3 regions of the Saccharothrix sp. 6-C genome follow, and region 1 is predicted to be linked to each of the others. Evidence: riboswitches for the same ligand, from Rfam matches in the RefSeq annotation. Region 1 holds a riboswitch; each other region holds the start of a gene.

Region 1 (7,558 bases):
CTCGGCGCGCTGGCGATCGGCCTGGGCGGCCCGGTGGTCGGCCTGGCCCTGGACCACCTGCCGTTCAGGTTCTCCTCGGGCACCGCGGTCGGGCTGATCGTGCTCGCCGCGGCGACCGTGCTGTGGCGGTGGAAGGCGCCGCGCGCGGCGACCCTGACGGCGGCCGTGCTGGGCACGGCGGTCCTCCAGCACGACCAGCCGGCGATCGGGCAGTTCATCGCCATCGGCCTCGGCCTGGTGGTGCTGGCGGCGGTGGAGCGCAGCACCCGGTTCACCACCATCACGGCGGCGTACCTGGTCGCGCTGTGCGTGTCCGCCGGCTTCACGCCACTGGAGGGCGTCACGCCCAGCACGTGGTCGTTGGGCAGCGTGGTCGTGCTGCCCGGGTTGGTGCTCGTCGTCGGCGGCTTGGCGGGTTTGCGGCGTGGCTGAGCACCCGACCGCGTCGCTGGACGACGTGGTGCACCAGAAGCACCGGCTGGGCATCCTCACCGTGGCGGCGGAGGCGAAGCGGGTCGAGTTCGGCTACCTGCGGTCGACCCTGGAGCTGACCGCGGGCAACCTGTCGCGGCACATCGCGGTGCTGGAGCAGGCCGGGCTGGTCTCGGTGGAGAAGGGGTACGACGGCAAGCGGCCCCGGACGTGGGTCCGGGTGACGGCGGCGGGCGTGACCGCGCTGGCGGCGGAGATGACGGCCCTGCGTGCGCTCGTCGAACGGCACGTAGCCTCGCGGGCATGAGCATCCACGACATCCCGCTGCGCACGCTGTCCGGTGAGCCGTCGAGCCTGGGCGAGTTGGCCGGCAAGGCGGTGCTGGTGGTGAACGTCGCCTCGAAGTGCGGGCTGACGCCCCAGTACCAGGGCCTGGAGCGGTTGCAGGAGCGGTACGCGGCCCAGGGGTTCTCCGTGGTCGGGTTCCCGTGCAACCAGTTCGCCGGGCAGGAGCCGGGCACGGCGGAGGAGATCGCCACGTTCTGCTCCACCACCTACGGCGTCACGTTCCCGCTGTTCGAGAAGGTCGAGGTGAACGGCCCGTCCCGGCACCCGCTGTACACCGAGCTGACGGCGTTCGCGGACACCGACGGCGCGGCCGGCGACGTGCAGTGGAACTTCGAGAAGTTCCTGCTGGCCCCGTCCGGCGAGGTCGTCGCGAGGTTCCGGCCGCGCACCGAGCCCGAGGACGAGGCCGTCGTCAAGGCGATCGAGGCCGTCCTGCCCTGACCAGGCGGGCGTGCGAGGCGGCCGTCCACCGCCTCCCACGCCCCAGGTCAGCACTCGATGACGTTCACGGCCAGGCCGCCGCGGGCCGTCTCCTTGTACTTGACCTTCATGTCCTTGCCCGTCTCACGCATGGTCTTGATGACCTTGTCCAAGGAGACGAAGTGCGAGCCGTCGCCGCGCAACGCCATCCGCGCCGCGGTGATCGCCTTGATCGACGCCAACGCGTTGCGCTCGATGCACGGGATCTGGACCAGTCCCCCGATCGGGTCGCACGTGAGCCCCAGGTTGTGCTCCATGGCGATCTCGGCCGCGTTCTCCACCTGCTCCGGCGTGCCGCCCATGACCTCGGCCAGCCCGCCCGCCGCCATCGAGCACGCCGAGCCGACCTCGCCCTGGCACCCGACCTCGGCGCCGGAGATCGAGGCGTTCTCCTTGAACAGCACGCCGACCGCGCCCGCCGTCAGCAGGAACCGCACCACGCCGTCGTCGGACGCGCCCGGCACGAAGCGGGTGTAGTAGTGCAGCACGGCGGGCACGATGCCGGCCGCGCCGTTGGTCGGCGCGGTCACCACGCGGCCGCCGGCGGCGTTCTCCTCGTTCACCGCCAACGCGAACAGCGTCACCCAGTCCATCACCCGCAACGGGTCGGTGGCGTAGTGCTCGGCGGTCATCCGCTGCCGCATCTCGGCCGCGCGCCGCCGCACCTTCAGGCCACCGGGCAGCACGCCGGTCTGCGTGCAGCCGCGCTCGACGCACTGCTGCATCACCTCCCAGATCCCCAGCAGCCCCGAGCGCACCGACCGCTCGTCGCGCCACGACAGCTCGTTGGCCAGCATGACCTCGCTGATCGACAGGCCGGTCTCCCGGCACCGCGCCAGCAGCTCGTCACCCGTCCGGAACGGGTGCGCGACCGGTGTCTCGTCGGCCTTGATCCGGTCGGCGCCGGTGGCCGTGTCGTCCACCACGAACCCGCCGCCGACGGAGTAGTACACCGCCGAGTCGACCACGGCGGCACCCGAGTGGGCGGTGAAGCTCATGCCGTTGGGGTGCAGCGGCAACGACTTGCGCCGGTGCATCACCAGGTCGGTGTCCTCGGTGAACGCGATCTCCCGCGCGCCGGCCAGCCGCAGCCGTCCCGTGGCGCGGATCTCCGCCACCCGCCGTTCGGCCTCTTCGGGGTCGACCTCCTCCGGCCGGGAGCCCTCCAGGCCGAGCAGCACCGCTTTGGGGCTGCCGTGCCCGTGCCCGGTCGCGCCGAGCGAGCCGAACAGCTCCACGTGCACCCGGTCGACCGAGGCCGCCGAGGGCCGAAGCCGTTGCGCGAACATCATCGCCGCGCGCATCGGGCCCACCGTGTGCGAGCTCGACGGTCCGATGCCCACGGAGAACAGGTCGAACACGCTGATCGCCATGACGTCAGTCCCCGGTCAGTTCCGCGTACTTCACCGCGGTCAGCAGCCCGGACGCGTCGGTCACGGCCACCTTGAACAGCCAACCGGCCCCGTACGGGTCGTTGTTGATCAACGAGGGGTCGCGCACGGCAGTCGGGTTGACCTCCACCACCTCGCCGCTGACCGGCGCGTACAGGTCGCTGACCGACTTGGTCGACTCCAGCTCGCCGCACACCTGGCCGGACGTCACCACGGCGCCCACCTCGGGCAGCTCCACGAACACGATGTCACCCAACGAGTCCGCCGCGTACGACGTGATGCCGACCGCCACGGGCTCTTGGGTACCCGGCGCCCAGTCCACCCACTCGTGTTCTGGCGTGTACAGCAGGTTGTCCGGATAAGTCACGACAGCGCTCCCTCACGGCAAGGTCCACCAGAGCCCCACTCTGTCCTGGGACCTGAGAGCTTCGCCGGGGTGTCGCGACGGCTGACCGTCGGTCCGACCCGGCTTGCACCGTGGGTGCGCGCGGTTGGGCGCGCTTTCCAGAGTCGCCTCACCCGAGCGGTTCTCGCTGCCTGAGAGTGTGCGGGGTACTTGCTCCTTCGGCGCCCCGGCACGTTCACCGAGGTCTCTCCCGCGCGGGTTCCGGCGCTCCTGGCGCGCCGCGGCCGATGTTCAGTTGGTTGGCCCGCACGCTAGGTGCCGGGCCCGACGGGTGTCAACGCGCCACCGGGCTTGTTCGATCAGCACAACGCCGAACCGGCCCGTTGGTGCCGGCGGCACGATGACACCGAATACCCGTTACCGGACCTTTGGTGTAACAACGGCCGAAGGAGCCCACCGTGCGGATCGCCGTCCCCCGTGAGATCAAGAACCACGAGTACCGCGTCGCGCTGACCCCGGCGGGCGCCCACGAGCTGACCCAGCGCGGCCACGACGTGGTGGTCGAGGCCGGCGCGGGCCTCGGTTCGGCCATCACCGACGAGGAGTACCTGGCCGCGGGCGCGAAGGTGCTGCCCGGCGCGGACGACGTGTGGGCCGAGGGCGACCTGGTGCTCAAGGTCAAGGAGCCGATCGCCGAGGAGTACCCGCGGCTGCGCAAGGGCCAGGTCCTGTTCACGTACCTGCACCTGGCCGCCGACCGGCCGCTGACGCAGGCGTTGCTGGACTCCGGCACCACCGCCGTCGCCTACGAGACCGTGCAGACGCCGAACGGCGCCCTGCCGCTGCTGGCGCCGATGTCCGAGGTGGCGGGCAGGCTCGCGCCGCAGGTGGGCGCGTACTCGCTGATGAAGCCGTCCGGCGGGCGCGGCGTGCTGCCCGGCGGCGTGCCGGGCGTGCACCCGGCGCGGGTGGTCGTGATCGGCGGCGGCGTGGCGGGCCTCAACGCGGCGGCGATCGCCGTCGGCATGGGCGCGGACGTGCAGGTCCTGGACACCAGCGTGGACCGGCTGCGCCACATCGACGCGCTCTACCAGGGCCGCCTGCGCACCGTGACGTCCAACCGGTACGCGGTCGAGGAGGCCGTCCGCGAGGCGGACCTGGTCATCGGCGCGGTGCTGGTGCCCGGCGCGAAGGCGCCGAAGCTCGTCGGCAACGACCTGGTGGCCGACATGAAGCCCGGCTCGGTCCTCGTGGACATCGCGATCGACCAGGGCGGCTGCTTCGCCGACTCGCGGCCGACCACGCACGCCGACCCGACCTACCAGGTGCACGACACCGTCTTCTACTGCGTGGCGAACATGCCCGGCGCCGTGCCGCGCACGTCGACCTACGCGCTGACCAACGTGACGCTGCCGTACGCCGTGGCGCTGGCCGACCTGGGCTGGGAGGCCGCGCTGCGGGCGGACGCGTCGCTGGCGCTCGGCCTGAACGCGCACGAGGGCCTGCTGACGAACCTGCCGGTCGCGCAGGCGCACGGGATGACCCACACGCCGGTCGACCTCTGACACCCCGCTACCGCGAAGGGCCCCGCTCACGTGCTGTGAGCGGGGCCCTTCGGTGAGAAAGACGGCCCGCTCAACCAGCCTGGGGGTCACTGGGAGCGGGCCGCGTGACCAATCTTAGCCGGGAACAGGGGTCCCTGCCCAGCGACCCCACCGATCCGGCGCACATTTCGCCCGGCGGTGGCGACACGCTGTGTGCGCGCTCAAGCAATCGAGTGAACTTGGGTGATAACGGGTAAGTCACGACGCCCTCGCGACCGATGCACAGGGCGGGAACCCCGCAGCTACGGAGCGGGGTCGTCCGCTCGCGCGGCGCTCCGCCGCGCCACCTCCGATCGGAGCGCAGATGGCTGAACCCGAGGGCTGGATCGACTGCCACGACCCGTTCGGGCGGGACCGGTCGATGACCGTGCTCGTCGAGGACGACCGAGTTCTGCTGGTCGCACCGCCCGGCGAGTCCGCTGTGATGTCGGTCACGCAGACGCGCAGGCTGCACCGCTTGCTCGACCAAGTCGCCGACAGGATGTGACCGGCGTGGACGAAGTGCTGCGGGCCGCCGTGCTGCGCCGGCTGGCGCTGCTGGACCAGGTCGCCGAGAGCGGCGCGGCGGACGCCCTGGTGCCGCTCGCGCGGTCCGAGATCCACCGCCTGGCCGACGGCTGGCGGCTGCTGTTGACCGTGCACCAACCCGATCCCGACGGCCGCTGCGGCGCGTGCCCCGGCATCCTGCGGCACAAGAAGTGGCCGTGCCAGGTGTGGACGATGGCCCACCAGCACCTCATCGGCGACGGTCTGCCGCACCGCGAACGCCGCCGCCCGTTGCGCACGTTGCGCCATTCGAAGGACGTCGAGACGACGACCGAGATACCGAGGGTCGCCTCGAAACCACGCCACGCCCTCCCCGAGTGACCCTCCTAGGGCAGGATGACGCCCGGTAGGAGTACTCGGGAGGGACGCGTGCACGACGGCACTGGCCGCATCGTGGTGCAGAACTTGACCAAGCAGTTCGGTCCGGTCGCAGCGGTGCAGAACCTCAGCTTCACAGTGGAACCCGGTTCGGTGACCGGCTTCCTCGGTCCCAACGGGGCCGGCAAGACGACGACGTTGCGCATGCTGCTCGGCCTGGTGACCCCGACCGCGGGCACCGGGCTGATCAACGGCAGGCCGTTCGCCCAGCTCGGCAACCCGGCCCGGGTGGTCGGCGCGGTGCTGGAGGCGCAGGGCTTCCACCCCAAGCGCACCGCGCGCAACCACCTGCGCGTCTACGCGGCCGCGATCGGGGTGCCCGACTCGCGCGCCGACCAGGTGCTCCAGCTGGTCGGGCTCGGCGCGGCGGCCGACCGCAACGCGGGCGGGTTCTCGCTCGGCATGAAGCAGCGGCTGGCCCTGGCCACCGCCCTGCTCGGCGACCCGCAGATCCTGGTGCTCGACGAGCCGGCCAACGGGCTGGACCCGGAGGGCATCGCGTGGCTGCGGACGTTCCTCCAGTCCTACGCGCGCAGCGGGCGGACCGTGCTGATCTCCAGCCACCTGCTGGCGGAGGTCGAGCAGACCGTCGACCAAGTGGTGATCGTCAGCCGCGGCCAGACCATGTACCAGGGGTCGCTCGACCAGCTGCGCGGCCGGCAGCAGGGTCGCGTGCTCGTGCAGCCGTCGGACACCGGCGCGCTGGTCGCGGCGCTGCGCGAGGACGGGGTCGCCGCGATCGAGCAGCTGCCGGACGGCCGCATCGCGGTCACCGGCGTGGCGGCCAAGCAGGTCGCCGACACGGCGTTGAAGGCGGGTGTGTCGGTGTACGGCATCCAGGAGGAGAAGGCCGACCTGGAACGGCTGTTCTTCCAGCTCACCAGCGGCCAGTACGCGGCGCCGGGCCAGTACGCCCAGCCCGTCGCCTACCAGCAGCAGCCGCCGCCCGGCTACCAGCAGCAGTACCAGGCGCCACCCCAGGGCTACCAGCAGCAGCCGGGCTACCAGCAGCCGTACCAGCAGCAACCCGGCTACCAGCAGCCCCCGCAGGACTACCAGCACTACCAACCGCCCGCACCGGGCCACGAGACGCCACCGCCGGGCTCCCAGCAGCCGGCGCAGGACAACCCCTACGGTCGGCAGTCCGGCCAGGACGGCCTCGGGGGCGGTGCGTGATGGGCAACCTGATCAAGTCCGAGTTCCGCAAGACCACCACCACGGGCCTGTGGTGGGGCCTGATGATCCCGACCGTGCTGCTCGCGTTCGGCTGGGCGCTCGGCACCGGGGCCATCTTCAAGACCGTGTCGGACTACATGGGCAGCTCCGACGCCGAGCAACTGGCCACGCTGCTCAACGTGGACCCGTCGCAGTGGCAGATGTCGGTGTTCGGGATCGCCCGCAGCATCAACGTGGCCACGATCTTCCCGATGATCTTCGGCGGCCTGGCGATCGCGAACGAGATCAACCGCAAGACGATCACCACCACGTTCCTGACCGCGCCCAACCGGGTCTCCGCGCTGGCCGCGAAGATGGTCGTCTACATCCTGTGGGGCGCGATCTACGGCATCGCGATCGTGGCGTCGGTGAGCATCGGCATCGCCCTGACCTCGAACGCGAGCTCGCTGCCGGACGCCGGCGGGTGGCTGGCGCTGGCCGGCGTCGGCGTCCTGTCGTCGATCCTGATGACGATGTTCGGCGTGGGCGTCGGCGCGCTGATGACCAGCGTCGTCGGCACCACCGTGGTGCTGCTGCTCTACATGCTGATCGTGGAGAACGGCATCCAGCTCGTGCTGGCGTCGCAGGGCCTGCCGGAGATCATCGGCTTCCTGCCCAACGGGGCGGTCAACGGCCTGACCGGCTCGGTGGCGTCCTCGCTGTTCCTGGCGAACGCCGGGGTCGTGCCGGAGGACCTGGTGGAGGGGCTGCGCGCGTTCGCCGGCGCGCTCGGCGCGTTCGACTGGTGGTTGAGCGGTTTGATCTTCCTCGTCTGGACGGCGTTGTTCTTCCTCGGCGGCTGGGCAGCTACTCAGCGC
Region 2 (7,558 bases), 780 kb from region 1:
CAAGGAAAAAGGCGCGCGAAATCACCTGAAGGGGTAACGGAAATGAGAGGCAGCCGTCATCGACCTTTGTCACGCTCGGTGCGTGCTTCGGCGCAATCAGGTGATGGGCTGTGCAGAGGTGGCAGTGTCTGAAGAACCTCGGTGTCCGTGCCAGGGGGTGGGCGAGTGGCCCGTACCTTGGTGATCGGCGGGACCACTGGTCCCCTTGATCGTCCGTTCGGGTGACGCTCGGGGTCCCTCAGGCGTGGTTGCGTGGTGTTCGTGCGACCGGTCGAGGGACGGCGGCGGGTTCGATCGTCATCATCCGGGTGAATGAGGGACCATGGCCGTTGACACGACCGGTGCGGCGCACGGCCGCACCTCCCAGTCGGACGGACGGAGACCGATCAGTGAACGTCAAGAAGGTGGTGACGCTGGCGGCGGTCGCGCTGGTGCTGTTCCTCCTGATCACCCAGCCGAACGAGTCCGCCGAAGCGGTGCGGACCGCGGTCGGGTGGCTCCAGTCCGGCGCCGAGTCGATCATCACCTTCGTTCGCAGCCTCTTCGCCTAGGGGACGCGCGGCAGCCCCGCGAACTCCGCTCAATGCGGTCACGATCGGTGACCACGGCCCTCGAACGTTGCACCGTACGGGTGGAATGAGGGCTATAACGCCCTGGTAACAGGGTTTTTGACAAACCAGGGTCTAGCGGTTGTCGGTACCCGCTAATACGGTGCGTCGCATTGGCTGATCTTCGACCGATGAGGAGGCAGAATGGTCGAGGACTCCGGAGTCGACGAGCTGTTGCGGCAGTGGGCGGCTGAGCGCTCGGACGACGCCGAGCTGCAGGAGGTGAACCGGATCAAGGACGCGTGGCTCGCGGAAGCGCCGCCGTCCGCGCCGGGGATCCCGGTGCAGCGGGCGAATGGCGGTCCCCGCGGCCTGGTGAAGGTCGAGTCCGCGGATCCGGCGTACGTGGCGGCGATGCGGAAGCGGGCGCCCGAGGTGCCCGAGCCCCTGCTCGCCGCGGCCGCCAGCTACTGGCAGCTGGTGGGCGACCTGTCCGAGGCGGAGCAGTGGTGGGACGCGGGCATCAGCCCGCTGGACCAGCGCGCTCTCGACTACCGGGCGGCCGGGCTCTCGCCCGCCGACCTCGGTCGTCGCCTCGGCCCGATGACGGTGCTCCAGCACCTGCGTCGGGGTAGCGCGGCGGCCTGGTGCGTGGCCAGGTTGCAGAGGCAACGCCGGGACGGCGTGGCCTAGGTCCGACGAGTCGGGGCGGGCTCCTGAGGTCGAGGAGCCCTCACCGTGGAGGGTGCGGGCTCCCGTGCGGGGAGCCCCAGCCCCGTGCGAAGTACTCTTGAGGCGTGCGAGGCCTCATCACCCCCCAGCGCCTGGCCATCGGGGCCGTCTGCCTGGCGTCGCTGGTCGTGTGCTGCGGCCTGGCCTACTGGCAGTGGGACCGGTTCTCCCAGGCCGGCGGCACGTTCCAGAACCTGGGTTACGTGTTCCAGTGGCCGCTGTTCGGCCTCTTCCCCGCGTTCATGGTGTGGCGCATCCGCAGGCTGGACGCCCGCCGCCGGGCCGAGGCCGCCGACGAGGCCGCGCCGGAGCCGGTGGCCGCGCCGTCGCGGCCGGTCGTTACCGTTGAGCCCGTCAGAGCGCCCGTGCGGGACGACGAGGACGAAGAGCTCGCGGCCTACAACCGCATGCTCGCCGAACTCAACGCGCGGGACCAGCGGTGAGCGAAGGTAGGGCGATGAGCGGCGCGTTGACCAGGTTCCGGTTCATGGCTTACGTGGTCGGTGTCGGCCTGCTGCTGCTCGTGGTCGGCATGATCGCCAAGTACGCGGGCGGCAACGCGGGCATGGTGCAGGTCATCGGCCCCATCCACGGCTTCCTCTACGCGGTGTACCTGGTGCTCACCGTCGACCTCGCGCTCAAGTCCCGCTGGTCGATCAAGGGCACGGTGCTGGTGCTGCTCGCGGGCACGATCCCGTTCGTGTCGTTCTACGCCGAGCGCAAGGTGGTCGAGAGCGTCCGGGCCGAGAAGAGCCTGTGACCGGGCTTGACCCCGCCCGCCGGGCACCCCTAGCGTCTGGCGGTACCAACTGAACACGGCCGTCGATGTCGCGCGGGAGAGTCCCCGAGCGGGGCGCCGAAGGAGCAACTCCTCCCCGGAATCTCTCAGGCCCAGGTACCGCGCGACGAAGGCAACTCTGGAAAGCAGGCGCACCCGGTGCGCCTCGCCCACGGTGCAAGCCGCCCTCACCCGGTGGCGAAGCTCTCAGGCTCATGGCAGAGGGGGAGGCTCACTCGACGAGGAGTCTCCGGTGGACCGTGTCATCCTTTCGCTCGTGAATCTCTCGGACGTGCCCGCCCGTCGACCCGACCGGTCGGCCCATCGGCATGTCCGCACCCAGGGAGGGCCCGCCTGATGGAAAGCCGCCGCACGCCCCTGCACGCCGAACACGAGGCGTTGGGGGCCATGTTCACCGACTTCGCGGGCTGGCGGATGCCGCTGCGCTACGACAGCGAGCTGGCCGAGCACCACGCGGTGCGCACGTCGGCGGGCCTGTTCGACCTGACCCACATGGGTGAGATCCTGCTCACCGGCCCGGAGGCGGGCGCCGCGCTGGACCACGCCCTGGTCGGCCACGCGTCCGCGATCGGCGTCGGCCGCGCCCGCTACACGATGATCTGCGAGGCCGACGGCGGGGTGATCGACGACCTGATCGTGTACCGCCTCGACCCCTCCGCGCCCACCGCCGGGGGACGCACGTCGGCCGGCCACGACGAGTACCTCGTCGTGGCCAACGCCTCCAACGCCGCCGTCGTGCACGCGGCCCTGGTCGAGCGGGCCGAGGGCTTCGACGCGACCGTCACGGACGCCTCGACCGACTACGCGCTGCTCGCCGTGCAGGGCCCGAAGGCCACCGCCATCCTCGCCGGCCTCACACCGACCGACCTGGCCGCGGTGAAGTACTACGCGTCGTACCCGACCGAGGTCGCCGGCAAGCCCGTGCTGCTGGCCCGCACCGGCTACACCGGCGAGGACGGCTTCGAGCTGTTCGTCGCCCCGGACGACGCCGCGCACGTCTGGCAGGCCCTGCTCGAGGCGGGCGCGCCGCACGACCTCAAGCCCGCCGGCCTCGGCTGCCGCGACACGCTGCGGCTGGAGGCGGGCATGCCGCTGTACGGCAACGAGCTGGGCCGCGACCGCACGCCGTTCCAGGCGAACCTGGGCCGGGTGGTGAAGCTGGACAAGCCGGGTGACTTCGTCGGCCGCGAGGCGCTGGCCGCCGTCGCCGAGCGGGGCGCCGAGCAGGTGCTGGTCGGCCTGAAGACCGCCTCGCGCCGCGCGCCGCGGCACGGCTACCCGGTGCTGGACGCCTCCGGCGCCCGGATCGGCGAGGTGACCAGCGGCGCGTTGTCGCCGACCCTGGGCTACTCGGTGGCGATGGCGTACGTCACCGTCGGCAACACCGAGCCGGGCACGCGGCTCTCGGTGGACGTCCGCGGCAGGCACGAGCCGGTCGAAGTCGTCGCACTGCCCTTCTACAAGCGCACCTCGTAAGGGAGACCCCACACATGTCCGAGCACTTCAACACCTCCCTCGCGGAGTTCGACCCGGAGGTCGCGGACGCCGTCGCCGCCGAGCTGCACCGGCAGCAGAGCACGCTGGAGATGATCGCCTCGGAGAACTTCACGCCGGTGTCGGTGCTCCAGGCGCAGGGGTCGGTGCTGACGAACAAGTACGCCGAGGGCTACCCGGGCCGCCGCTACTACGGCGGCTGCGAGAACGTCGACGTGATCGAGCGGCTGGCGATCGAGCGGGTCAAGGCGCTGTTCGGCGCGGGCTTCGCGAACGTGCAGCCGCACTCGGGCGCGCAGGCCAACGCGTGCGCGATGTTCGCCCTGCTCCAGCCGGGGGACACGATCCTGGGCCTCGACCTCGCGCACGGCGGCCACCTCACCCACGGCATGCGGATCAACTTCTCCGGCAAGCTCTACCACGTGGTGCCCTACCACGTGTCGGACTCCGACGGCCGGGTCGACATGGCCGAGGTGGAGCGGCTGGCGACCGAGCACAAGCCGAAGCTGATCGTGGCCGGCTGGTCGGCGTACCCGCGCCAGTTGGACTTCGCCGAGTTCCGCCGGATCGCCGACTCGGTGGGCGCGTACCTGATGGTCGACATGGCGCACTTCGCCGGCCTGGTGGCGGCGGGCCTGCACCCGAGCCCCGTGCCGCACGCGCACGTGGTGACCACGACCACGCACAAGACCCTCGGCGGCCCCCGCGGCGGCGTGATCCTGACCAACGAGGCCGACCTGGCGAAGAAGATCAACTCGGCGGTGTTCCCCGGCCAGCAGGGCGGCCCGCTGGAGCACGTGATCGCGGGCAAGGCGGTGGCGTTCAAGCACGCCGCGTCGCCCGAGTTCGCCGACCGCCAGCGGCGCACGGTCGAGGGCGCGAAGATCCTCGCCGAGCGGCTGTCCCAGCCCGACGCGGCGGCGGCGGGTGTGAAGGTGCTCACCGGCGGCACGGACGTGCACCTCGTGCTGGTGGACCTGGTGGGGTCCGAACTGGACGGCAAGCAGGCCGAGGACCGGCTGCACGAGGTGGGCATCACGGTCAACCGCAACGCGGTGCCGAACGACCCGCGCCCGCCGATGGTGACCTCCGGCCTGCGCATCGGCACGCCGGCGCTGGCCACGCGCGGGTTCGGCGCGGCCGACTTCGCCGAGGTGTCGGACGTGATCGCGGCGGCGCTGGGGTCCTCGCCGGACCTGGCGGAGCTGCGGTCGCGGGTCGAGGTGCTGGCCGCGAAGCACCCGCTGTACCCGACCCTGTGAACGACGACACGAAATAGCTCGCCAATACTGGAGGTTGTCCCGTGCGCAACCCGCGTACGGGACAACCGAAAGAGGCACCATGACCGCGACCCTCGACGCGCTGGCACTGCCGCGCGACGCACAGGACCTGCTGTTCCGCGAGGCCCGCACGGCGAACGCGTTCACCGACGAGCCGGTGACCGACGAGCAGCTCCGCGCCGTCTACGACCTCGTGAAGTGGGGTCCGACGGCGATGAACAGCCAGCCGCTGCGCGTGCTGTTCGTCCGCGGCGAGGACGCCAAGGCGCGCCTCGCGCCGCACATGGCCGAGGGCAACCGGGCCAAGACCGTCGCCGCGCCGGTGACCGCGATCCTGGCCGCCGACACCGACTTCCACGAGCACCTGGCCACCACGTTCCCGCACTTCCCGGGCGCGAAGGCGGCGTTCGCGGACGACGCGGCGCGCACCGAGGCGGCCAAGACCAGCGCGCTGCTCCAGGTCGGCTACTTCATCGTCGGCGTCCGCGCGGCCGGGCTGGCCGCGGGACCGATGAGCGGCTTCGACGCGGAAGGCGTGCGCGGCGAGTTCTTCGCCGACACCGGGCAGCTGCCCCTGGTGATCGTCAACATCGGACACCCGGACCACACCGGCACCCACCCGCGCAACCCGCGCCTGGACTTCGCCGACGCCGTCCGCATCGTCTGAGCCCTTCGCCCGTCAGCGGGACCGGCGGCCGTTGAGCCGGGCCGCCTGACGGGTCAGGTGGGCGACTTCGGCGAGGTTGGTCGCCCGGCGGGCCGCCTCGGCGTACAGCCGGGCCGCCGTGTCGAGGTCGCCGTCGCGTTCGCGCAGGTACGCCGCCACCGCGGTGTACCTGGGCAGCGAGTCGTCCAGGGCCGCGAGCGCCGCCAACCCGGCGCGCGGCCCGTCGGCCTCGCCCACGGCGACCGCGCGGTTGAGCCGGACGACGGGGCTGTCGGTCAGGCCGGCCAGCTCGTCGTACCACTCGACGATCTGCACCCAGTCGGTCTCCTCGGCGGTCCGCGCGTCGGCGTGCAGCGCCGCGATGGCGGCCTGCGCCTGGAACTCGCCCAGCCGGTCGCGGGACAGCGCCGCCTGGAGGATCGCGACGCCCTCGGCGATCGCCCCGGTGTCCCACCGGCCGCGGTCCTGCTCGGCGAGCGGCACCAGGCTGCCGTCCGGCGCGGTCCGGGCCGCGCGCCGGGCGTGGTGCAGCAGCATGAGGGCGAGCAACCCCGCCACCTCCGGGTGGTCGATCGCCGCCGCGAGCTGCCGGGTGAGCCGGATGGCCTCGACGGCCAGGTCGACGTCGCCCGAGTAGCCCTCGTTGAAGACCAGGTACAGGACCCGCAGCACGGTGGCGATGTCGCCGGGCTGGTCGAACCGCACGCCCGCGACGGTGCGCTTGGCCCGGCTGATCCGCTGCGCCATGGTCGCCTCCGGCACCAGGTACGCCCGGGCGATCTGGCGGGTGGTCAGCCCGCCGACGGCGCGCAGCGTGAGCGCGACCGCCGACGACGGCGTCAGGGACGGGTGGGCGCACAGGAAGTAGAGCTGGAGCGTGTCGTCCACCGTGGACACCGGCCCCGGCGCCGGTTCCTCGTCGAGGACGTCCTCGCGCCGGCGCCGGGCGGCGTCCGCGCGGCTCGCGTCGAGGAACCGGCGCCACGCCACCGTGACGAGCCAGCCCTTCGGGTCCCGGGGCGGGTCGTCCGGCCAGGCGCGGACCGCCTCCACCAGCGCGTCCTGCACGGCGTCCTCGGCCGCCGCGAAGTCGGCTCCGCGGCGGACGAGGACACCGAGCACGCCCGGCGTGAGGCTCCGGAGCAGGAGCGCGTCCATTCCGGACGTCACTCCGCGGTGGCCTGGTGCGCGGACAGGAACGGGCGCAGCTCGAGCCACTCGTGGATCGGCCTGCCGCCGGCGCCGGGGGCGGCCGACAGCTCGCCGGCCAGCTCGACGGCCCGCTCGTAGCTGTCGACGTCGATCACCATCCACCCGGCGATGAGGTCCTTGGTCTCGGCGAACGGACCGTCGGTGACCGGCGGGCGGCCCTCGCCGTCGTACCGGACGAACGTCCCCTCGGGTGCGAGCGCCTGGCCGTCGACGTACTCGCCGGTCTCCTCCAGCCTGGCCGCGAAGTCGCTCATGTACCGCACGTGGTCGGTGATCTCCTGCGGGGTCCACTGGTCCATGGGGACGTCGTTGACCGCCGACGGGGCGCCGCGGTAGTGCTTGAGCAGCAGGTACTTGGCCATCGTGGTTCTCCTCGGTGCCGGTGCGACCCCATTCTGGTCGCTCACACCCCTGGGACGGAGCCGGTCACCGGTTCTCGACATCCTCCGCGGAAGTTTTCCGACTTCTTCCATCGCGCCTGGTCAGCGGCATCGGCGGCACCCGCTGCGGGACGCCCTGATCCCCCGGCCAACCCCGGGCCGGGGGATCAGGGCGTGGCGCAGGGGACCGGGCACAGGGGACCGGACACAGTGGACTAGGCGGCGGGTGGCGTCACCCCCGGCGGCAGGCACTCGACGTTGCGCTTGCCGTCGGGCCGCACCACGAACCACGTGCCGCCCACGCCCTGGCCCTTCCACTGGCCCGGCGCCTCGTCCTTCGCGTACGTGTAGAGCGGCCAGCCGTCGAGCGTCACCTGCTCGGTCCCGTCGGCCCGCTTCACGGTCGACACGAGCGCCGGGTCGACGCCCTGGAGCTGCGGCGTGCC
Region 3 (7,558 bases), 1.1 Mb from region 1:
GCCGGGTGCGGGCGGGTTCTACGACCACGAGGCGGTGCAGATCGCGTCCACCGTGCGGGCGATGGCCGAGCACGGGCTGGAGGCGCGCCACCTGCGCCCGTTCCGCGCCGCGGCCGACCGCGAGGTCGGGCTGGTGGAGCAGGTCGTCGGCGCGGGGCGCCAACCGCGCGAACGTGACGAGGTCGTGCGGGAGTTGGCGGCGCTGTCCGTAACGCTGCACACACTCTTGGTGAAGGTGGGCCTGCGTGACGTCGTCGGACGCCCGGTTTCGCCGAGGTGAACGCGTGTCCGCATCGTGATCGGAAGCGGGCGGGCGGTTGCGCACAGGGCCCGCTTGGCGGGTAGCGTCGAAAGAGTACGTGGGGGATCCTCGTTGGTAGCGGGGACGCCAGAATTTCAGCGCGCTGAGGGAGGCGAGACCCGATGAGCGAAATGCGCGTCGTCGGCGTGCGGGTGGAACTGCCCGCCAACCAGCCGATCCTGCTGCTGCGCGAAACCGAGGGCGAACGGTACCTGCCGATCTGGATCGGATCGGTCGAGGCCACGGCGATCGCGTTGGAGCAGCAAGGTGTCCGTCCTGCCCGGCCGTTGACGCACGACCTGCTCAAGGACGTCATCGGGGCACTCGGCCGGCAGTTGGAGCAGGTGCGGATCACGGACCTGCAAGAAGGCACGTACTTCGCCGAGCTGGTCTTCGACGGCGACATCCGGGTGTCCGCGCGGCCGAGCGACTCGGTGGCGCTGGCGCTGAGGATCGGCGTGCCGATCCACGCGGAGGAGTCGGTGCTGGCGGAAGCCGGCCTCATCATCCCGGACGAGCAGGAGGACGAGGTCGAGAAGTTCCGCGAGTTCCTCGACTCCGTCTCGCCCGAGGACTTCCGCGGCGCGGACACGTAGTTCAGCGTCCGTCCACCCGGGTCCGGGTCCGGGCCCCGCTCCAGGTCGATCGGTGGCCGCGGTCCGGGGGTCCGGAGTCCCGCATGCCCGCCGGCCCCTGCGACCGCGTCCGTCCGCTCCGCGCACCCGGGGATCGGCCTCTCGGTGGCGTCACGCCCGGCTGGGGACAAGCGGGTCGGGTGCTTGACAGGACCGATGGGGTCGGGCGGTGTCGTGAAGGGCCGAGCCGTGCGGTCCCGAGCCGTGAACGGCGTCTCGCGGGCGTGTGCGGTCCGTTGTGGATCGGGTCCACGTGATCCCTCCGAGGGTCACGCGGCTGGGTTACACAACGTCAACCTTGATCGGCTAAACGATCACTAAACGTCACCCGAATGGCTTACGACGGCCGACTCTCTCAACCTCAACCTCACGTTGAGGTCAGACACGTCCCGCGCGTCGCGTTGACCTGCCCCCTAGGCGGTCTTACCGTCGAACTCAGGTGAATTGCCACGGTGTGATTCGGACACCGCGGCGGCTTCACGTTGGTCGCCGGTCGTCGTGACCGGACCGAGGGGAGGCAGGCGTGGTCGAGGAAGCGCCCATCCGGGCCGGATCCGGCGAACAGGGTGAGCTGTTCCCGGACTCCTCGCTGCCGGACGAACTGGTCGGGTACCGCGGCCCCGCCGCGTGCCAGATCGCGGGCATCACCTACCGCCAGCTGGACTACTGGGCGCGCACGGGGCTGGTCAACCCGACGATAAGGAGTGCCCAGGGCTCCGGCAGCCAACGGCTCTACTCGTTCAAGGACATCCTGGTCCTCAAGGTCGTCAAGCGGCTGCTGGACACCGGTGTCTCGTTGCAGAACATCCGGGTCGCGGTCGACCACCTGCGTCGCCGCGGCGTGCAGGACCTGGCCCGGATCACGCTGTTCAGCGACGGCACCACCGTCTACGAGTGCACGTCGCCGGAAGAGGTGGTCGACCTGCTCCAGGGCGGCCAGGGGGTGTTCGGGATCGCCGTCTCCGGCGCGATGCGGGAGATCAGCGGCACGATCCACGACTTCCCCGCCGAACGGGCGGACGGCGCGGAGATCGTGGAGCCGGCCAACGACGAGCTGTCCCGTCGCCGCCGGACCAGGGCCATCGGCTGACCGGGCCTGCCGGCGGGCAGGTGACGAGCGGCGCCACGCGGTGAGATCCGCGTCGCGCCGGCGGTGCCGTTCACCCACCTGCCGGGTACGATTTCGCGCGTAGTCGCTTTATCCCGTGCGGGAGAGTCCGAGCCAGTCTCGGCGCCGAAGGAGCAAATCCTCCCCGGAACCTCTCAGGCGCAAGGACCGTGCGGGTGAGACGCCTCTGGAAAGCGGGTCGGCCACCACCGACCGACCCCGCCGACGGTGCAAACCCGACAGCCGGGTGAAGCTCTCAGGCGCCCGACGCCGGGCAGAAGACAGAGGGGGAGGGCAACGGCAGAAGTCTGTCCGGAGCCCTGGAGGCCAGCACCGATGACGCAGGACCGCATCCCCCTCGCCGCACTCGAGCACGGCACCCCGTTCGCCGACCGGCACGTGGGCCCGCGGCCCGCCGAGCTGGCCCGCATCCTCGACGTGATCGGCGTCGGCTCGCTGGAGGAACTGGCGCAGCACGCCGTCCCCGAGTCGATCCGGGAGCGCGACCTGGTGCTGGACCTGCCCGCGCCCGCCACCGAGACCGAGGCGCTGGCCGAGCTGCGCGCCCTCGCCGCGCGCAACCGCCCGATGACGCAGATGATCGGGCTCGGCTACTACGGCACCACCACGCCGCCGGTGATCCGCCGCAACGTGCTGGAGAGCCCCGCCTGGTACACGGCGTACACGCCGTACCAGCCGGAGATCTCCCAGGGCCGCCTCGAAGCGCTGCTCAACTTCCAGACGATGGTCGCCGACCTGACCGGTCTGCCGCTGGCCAACGCGTCGATGCTGGACGAGTCCACCGCCGCCGCCGAGGCGATGACGCTGGTCCGCCGCGCGGGACGGTCGAAGTCGACCAAGTTCGTGGTGGACGCCGACACGCTGCCGCAGACGCTGGCCGTCATCGAGACGCGTGCCGAGCCGCTGGGGATCGAGATCGTCACCGCGGACCTGTCGCAGGGCATCGAGGGCCTCGGCCTCGGCGGCGACTTCTTCGGCGTGCTGCTGTCCTACCCCGGCGCGTCCGGCGTGGTGCGCGACCACGCGGCGGTCGTCGAGGAGATCCACAAGGCCGGCGCGCAGGCCGTCGTCGCCGCCGACCTGCTGGCGTTGACGCTGCTGCGCCCCCCGGGCGAGATCGGCGCGGACGTGGTCATCGGCACCACGCAGAGGTTCGGCGTGCCGATCGGGTTCGGCGGGCCGCACGCGGGGTACATGGCCGTGCGCCAGGGCTTGGAGCGGCAGCTCCCCGGCCGGCTCGTCGGCGTGTCCGTGGACGCCGACGGCTCGCTCGCCTACCGCCTCGCGCTGCAGACGCGTGAGCAGCACATCCGCCGGGAGAAGGCGACCAGCAACATCTGCACCGCGCAGGTGCTGCTCGCGGTGATCGCGTCGATGTACGCGGTGTACCACGGCCCGGAAGGGCTGAAGGCCATCGCGACCCGCGCCCACCGGATGGCGACCGTGCTGGCCGCCGGGCTGCTGGAGGGCGGCGTCGAGGTCGTGCACGGCGAGTTCTTCGACACCGTGCGCGCCCGTGTGGAGGGCCGCGCCGCCGCCGTCGTCTCCGCCGCCCGCGACCTCGGCGTGAACCTGTGGCAGGTCGACGAGGACGTGGTGTCGATCGCGTGCGACGAGACCACCACGCGCGAGCACCTCGTCGCGGTGTGGCAGGCGTTCGGCGTGACGGTCGGCGACGTGGACGGCCTGGACGCCGACACCGCCGACGGCATCCCCGCCGACCTGCGCCGCACCAGCGACTACCTGACCCACCCGGTGTTCCACGCGCACCGCTCCGAGACCGCGCTGCTGCGCTACCTGCGCGCGCTGTCGGACAAGGACGTGGCGCTGGACCGCAGCATGATCCCGCTGGGCTCGTGCACGATGAAGCTCAACGCCACGGCCGAGATGGAGCCCGTGACGTGGCCGGAGTTCGCCGACCTGCACCCGTTCGCGCCCGCGTCGGACGCCGCCGGCCTGCTGACGATCGTCGCGGACCTGGAGCGGTGGCTGGCCGAGGTGACCGGCTACGACGCGGTGTCGTTGCAGCCCAACGCGGGCAGCCAGGGCGAGTTCGCGGGGCTGCTGGCGATCCGCGCCTACCACCTGGCCAACGGCGACTCGCACCGCGACGTGTGCCTGATCCCGTCGAGCGCGCACGGCACCAACGCCGCTTCCGCCGTGATGGCCGGGATGCGGGTCGTGGTCGTCAAGTGCGACGACCGCGGCAACGTGGACGTCGAGCACCTGCGTTCGACGATCGACGCGCACCGCGACTCGCTGGCCGCGATCATGATCACCTACCCGTCGACGCACGGCGTGTACGAGGACACCGTGCGCGAGGTGTGCGGGCTGGTGCACGACGCGGGCGGCCAGGTGTACGTGGACGGCGCGAACCTCAACGCGCTGATCGGCCTGGCGCGGTACGGCAAGTTCGGGTCGGACGTGTCGCACCTGAACCTGCACAAGACGTTCTGCATCCCGCACGGCGGCGGTGGCCCGGGCGTCGGGCCGATCGGCGTGCGCTCGCACCTGGCGCCGTTCCTGCCGAACCACCCGCTCCAGCCGGCGGCCGGCCCGGCGACCGGTGTCGGCCCGATCAGCGCCGCGCCGTGGGGTTCGGCGTCGATCCTGCCGATCTCGTGGGCGTACGTGCGGATGATGGGCGGCGACGGGCTGCGGCGGGCGACGTTGACCGCGGTGGCGGCGGCGAACTACGTGGCGCGCCGGTTGGACGAGCACTTCCCCGTGCTCTACACCGGCGAGGGCGGTTTCGTGGCCCACGAGTGCATCCTCGACCTGCGGCCGATCACCAAGGCGACCGGTGTGACGGTGGACGACGTGGCGAAGCGGCTGGCCGACTACGGGCTGCACGCGCCGACCATGTCGTTCCCGGTGGCGGGCACGCTCATGGTGGAGCCGACGGAGAGCGAGGACCTGGCCGAGATCGACCGGTTCATCGACGCGATGATCGCGATCCGGCACGAGATCGACCGCGTCGGCTCGGGCGAGTGGCCGGCGGACGACAACCCGCTGCGCAACGCGCCGCACACGGCGGCCTGCATCGCGACCGAGTGGGACCACCCGTACAGCCGCGAGGTGGCGGTGTTCCCGGCGGGCGCCTCGGCGCCGAAGATCTGGCCGCCGGTGCGTCGCATCGACGGCGCCAAGGGCGACCGCAACCTGGTCTGCTCCTGCCCGCCGGTCTCGGCCTACGGCGGCTGACCGAGGACGCGTGGCGGGCCACCGACCGAAAGGTGGTGGCCCGCCGTCCCGGTCCGCGACCGGCGGACCGGGGTTGGTTAGAGTCCGCCGGATGAGCCTGGTGACCGTTCGTGATCACGTCTACCTGGTGGGCCACTCGTCCAGTGGGACGCCGAAGGTCGAGGACATCGTCCGGGAGGACGGAGCCGGCCCGGTCGACGTCGACCTGTTGCAGGCTCTCGAGGTCAACGCGCTCGCTCCGGCGGCTCCGCACGCGGTCAAGCACGGCACTCGCCTGCTGGAGCTGGCGTTGGTCACCTCGTACCTGAGGACCACGACCGCCGGCGCCTTCGTGCTGCGCGCCGATGAGTTCAGGTCGAGCGCGCGCCGCATCAAGTCGTTCGTGACCGAGGCCGTGGGCTTGGGGATGCTGACCGAACGCGTCCGGAACACGGAGGGCATCAGCCGGTTCGGGCCGCTGTACGACTTCGACGCCTTGCCCGCCACGTCGGCGGGGCGGTTCGCCCGCTCCGGGGTGCGGCCCGACCTCCTGTTCGCCTTGAAGGGCCAGTGGCTCGCCGGTGAGGCGCGCGGGCGGACGGAACGACGGCCGGTCAGCGTGACGAAGGAACCGTGGGATCGCCTGAACGCGCTGTTGCCGTGGGCGCAGGCCCACGGCGATCACCCGTTGGTGATGACCTGGTGCTACCTCGCCGGCACGGACGTCACCGTCGACGTCTACCGCAAGGCCGGTTCGGAGCAGCGGCTCCCGCTCGACTTCACCGACCGGCGGGACGGGGAGGCGGAAGCACCGGCGGTCGGGTCGCCGGGTGATCGGCGGTCGGGAGACGGCGACACCGAGTACCTCTTCGAGCAGGTGCTCACCACTCGGGCGCGGGTCGAGGAGCAGTTGTACCGCAGCGCGCCACCGACCGGCATCCGCGTCGCGGACCGGCCGTTGCGCGGTGGTTGGGCGCCCTCCGACCTCCTCGCGGGAGAGCCCGGAGCGCTGTTCCTCGGTGTGCTGGAGCGTCCGGTCGGCCCGGTGGAGGGGCTGCGGACCGCTTCCGCGCTCGCGGACCGCGGGACCGACCGCGGGAGCGGTCTGTCCGTGCTGGTCCGCGAGCGGCTGGTCCTCGCCGTGGCGGCCGGGAGGACCGGGCAGCCGTGGGACCTGCTCGGTGGTCAGCGCAGCTCGTAGTCCAGTTCGAACCGGCCCGGCTCGCCCTGCGGCCACGTGAGCCGGCCCGTGCCCGTGAGGCCGGTGAGGTCGCCGGTGGCGGAGGTGACGGTGAACGTGCCGGTGGCGACGCCGTCGCGGTAGCCGCCGGTGTGGTGCAGGACGAAGCTGCCCTCGCGGCCGTTCAAGGTGCCCGTGACGACCTCGTAGCCGGTGGAGGCGCAGGAGCCGTCGTCGGTGTAGGACATGACGAAGCGCAGGTCGCCCGCGGCTTCCAGGTCACCGGTGTAGGCGGTGGTCATGCCGCCGACCGTCTGCTTCGGGCCGGTGACCTCGTCGTGGCGCCTGCCGTCCCACGTGTGCTCGTCCCAGCTCTTCATCTCGGCGTTGGCCTGTGCGGTGCTCATGGGAGTCAGCTTGCCGGGCGTACCTGACAGCTCCTGTCAGGATGGGGCGATGCGTGCCAGCCGGTTGTTGTCCCTGCTCCTGCTGCTCCAGTCGCGCGGCCGGATGACGGCGCGGGAGTTGGCGGACGAGTTGGAGGTCTCGGTCCGGACCGTCTACCGCGACGTGGAGGCGCTGGGCGCGTCCGGCGTGCCCGTGTACGCCGACCGCGGCCCGGCGGGTGGCTACCAGCTCGTCGACGGCTACCGCACCCGGCTCACCGGGCTGACCACCGAGGAGGCCGACTCGCTGTTCCTGGCCGGCCTGCCCGGCCCGGCGGCGGAGCTGGGGTTGGGCGCGGTGGTGGCGGCGGCGCAGCTCAAGGTGCTCGCCGCCCTCCCGCCGGAGCTGCGGTCGCGGGCCGCGCGGATCCGGGAGAGGTTCCACCTGGACGCGCCCGGCTGGTTCCGCGGCGCCGAGGGGACGCCGCACGTGGCGGGGATCGCGGAGGCGGTGTGGCAGCAGCGGCGGCTGCGGATCCGGTACGTGCGGTGGGCCCAGGTCGAGGTGGAGCGGACGGTGGAGCCGCTCGGGCTCGTGCTCAAGGCGGGCACCTGGTACCTCGTCGCCCGGACCGACGGCCTGCGCACCTACCGGGTCTCCCGGGTGCTGGAGCTGACCGCGCTCGACGAGTCGTTCGACCGCCCGGAGGGGTTCGACCTGGCCGGGTACTGGGCCGACTGGTC

The links. Region 1 has a riboswitch for glycine ahead of gcvH (glycine cleavage system protein GcvH). Riboswitches for the same ligand answer to the same signal wherever they lie in the genome.
Region 2: it holds a riboswitch for glycine, as region 1 does, so the genes downstream of both, gcvT (glycine cleavage system aminomethyltransferase GcvT) here and gcvH (glycine cleavage system protein GcvH) in region 1, are expected to answer to the same signal.
Region 3: it holds a riboswitch for glycine, as region 1 does, so the genes downstream of both, gcvP (aminomethyl-transferring glycine dehydrogenase) here and gcvH (glycine cleavage system protein GcvH) in region 1, are expected to answer to the same signal.

What each region holds. Positions count from the first base shown of each region.
Region 1 covers NZ_CP064192.1:7,437,729-7,445,286, forward strand. Annotated here, with positions in the region: gene IOD16_RS31835 (hypothetical protein) at 1-432, shown strand, start outside; gene IOD16_RS31840 (transcriptional regulator) at 425-739, shown strand; gene IOD16_RS31845 (glutathione peroxidase) at 736-1,221, shown strand; gene IOD16_RS31850 (L-serine ammonia-lyase) at 1,269-2,633, opposite strand; gene gcvH (glycine cleavage system protein GcvH) at 2,638-3,018, opposite strand; glycine riboswitch at 3,166-3,260, opposite strand; gene ald (alanine dehydrogenase) at 3,456-4,562, shown strand; gene IOD16_RS31865 (hypothetical protein) at 4,906-5,088, shown strand; gene IOD16_RS31870 (hypothetical protein) at 5,094-5,468, shown strand; gene IOD16_RS31875 (ABC transporter ATP-binding protein) at 5,517-6,701, shown strand; gene IOD16_RS31880 (ABC transporter permease subunit) at 6,701-7,558, shown strand, end outside.
Region 2 covers NZ_CP064192.1:6,653,009-6,660,566, reverse strand. Annotated here, with positions in the region: gene IOD16_RS28080 (hypothetical protein) at 390-551, shown strand; gene IOD16_RS28075 (helix-turn-helix transcriptional regulator) at 753-1,241, shown strand; gene IOD16_RS28070 (hypothetical protein) at 1,346-1,723, shown strand; gene IOD16_RS28065 (DUF3817 domain-containing protein) at 1,738-2,040, shown strand; glycine riboswitch at 2,104-2,191, shown strand; glycine riboswitch at 2,193-2,287, shown strand; gene gcvT (glycine cleavage system aminomethyltransferase GcvT) at 2,413-3,555, shown strand; gene glyA (serine hydroxymethyltransferase) at 3,570-4,835, shown strand; gene IOD16_RS28050 (malonic semialdehyde reductase) at 4,915-5,520, shown strand; gene IOD16_RS28045 (RNA polymerase sigma factor) at 5,533-6,678, opposite strand; gene IOD16_RS28040 (YciI family protein) at 6,687-7,094, opposite strand; gene IOD16_RS28035 (hypothetical protein) at 7,328-7,558, opposite strand, start outside.
Region 3 covers NZ_CP064192.1:6,317,481-6,325,038, reverse strand. Annotated here, with positions in the region: gene ftsR (transcriptional regulator FtsR) at 1-280, shown strand, start outside; gene IOD16_RS26480 (bifunctional nuclease family protein) at 424-897, shown strand; gene IOD16_RS26475 (MerR family transcriptional regulator) at 1,460-2,026, shown strand; glycine riboswitch at 2,135-2,225, shown strand; gene gcvP (aminomethyl-transferring glycine dehydrogenase) at 2,381-5,269, shown strand; gene IOD16_RS26465 (hypothetical protein) at 5,361-6,449, shown strand; gene IOD16_RS26460 (DUF3224 domain-containing protein) at 6,434-6,835, opposite strand; gene IOD16_RS26455 (helix-turn-helix transcriptional regulator) at 6,885-7,558, shown strand, end outside.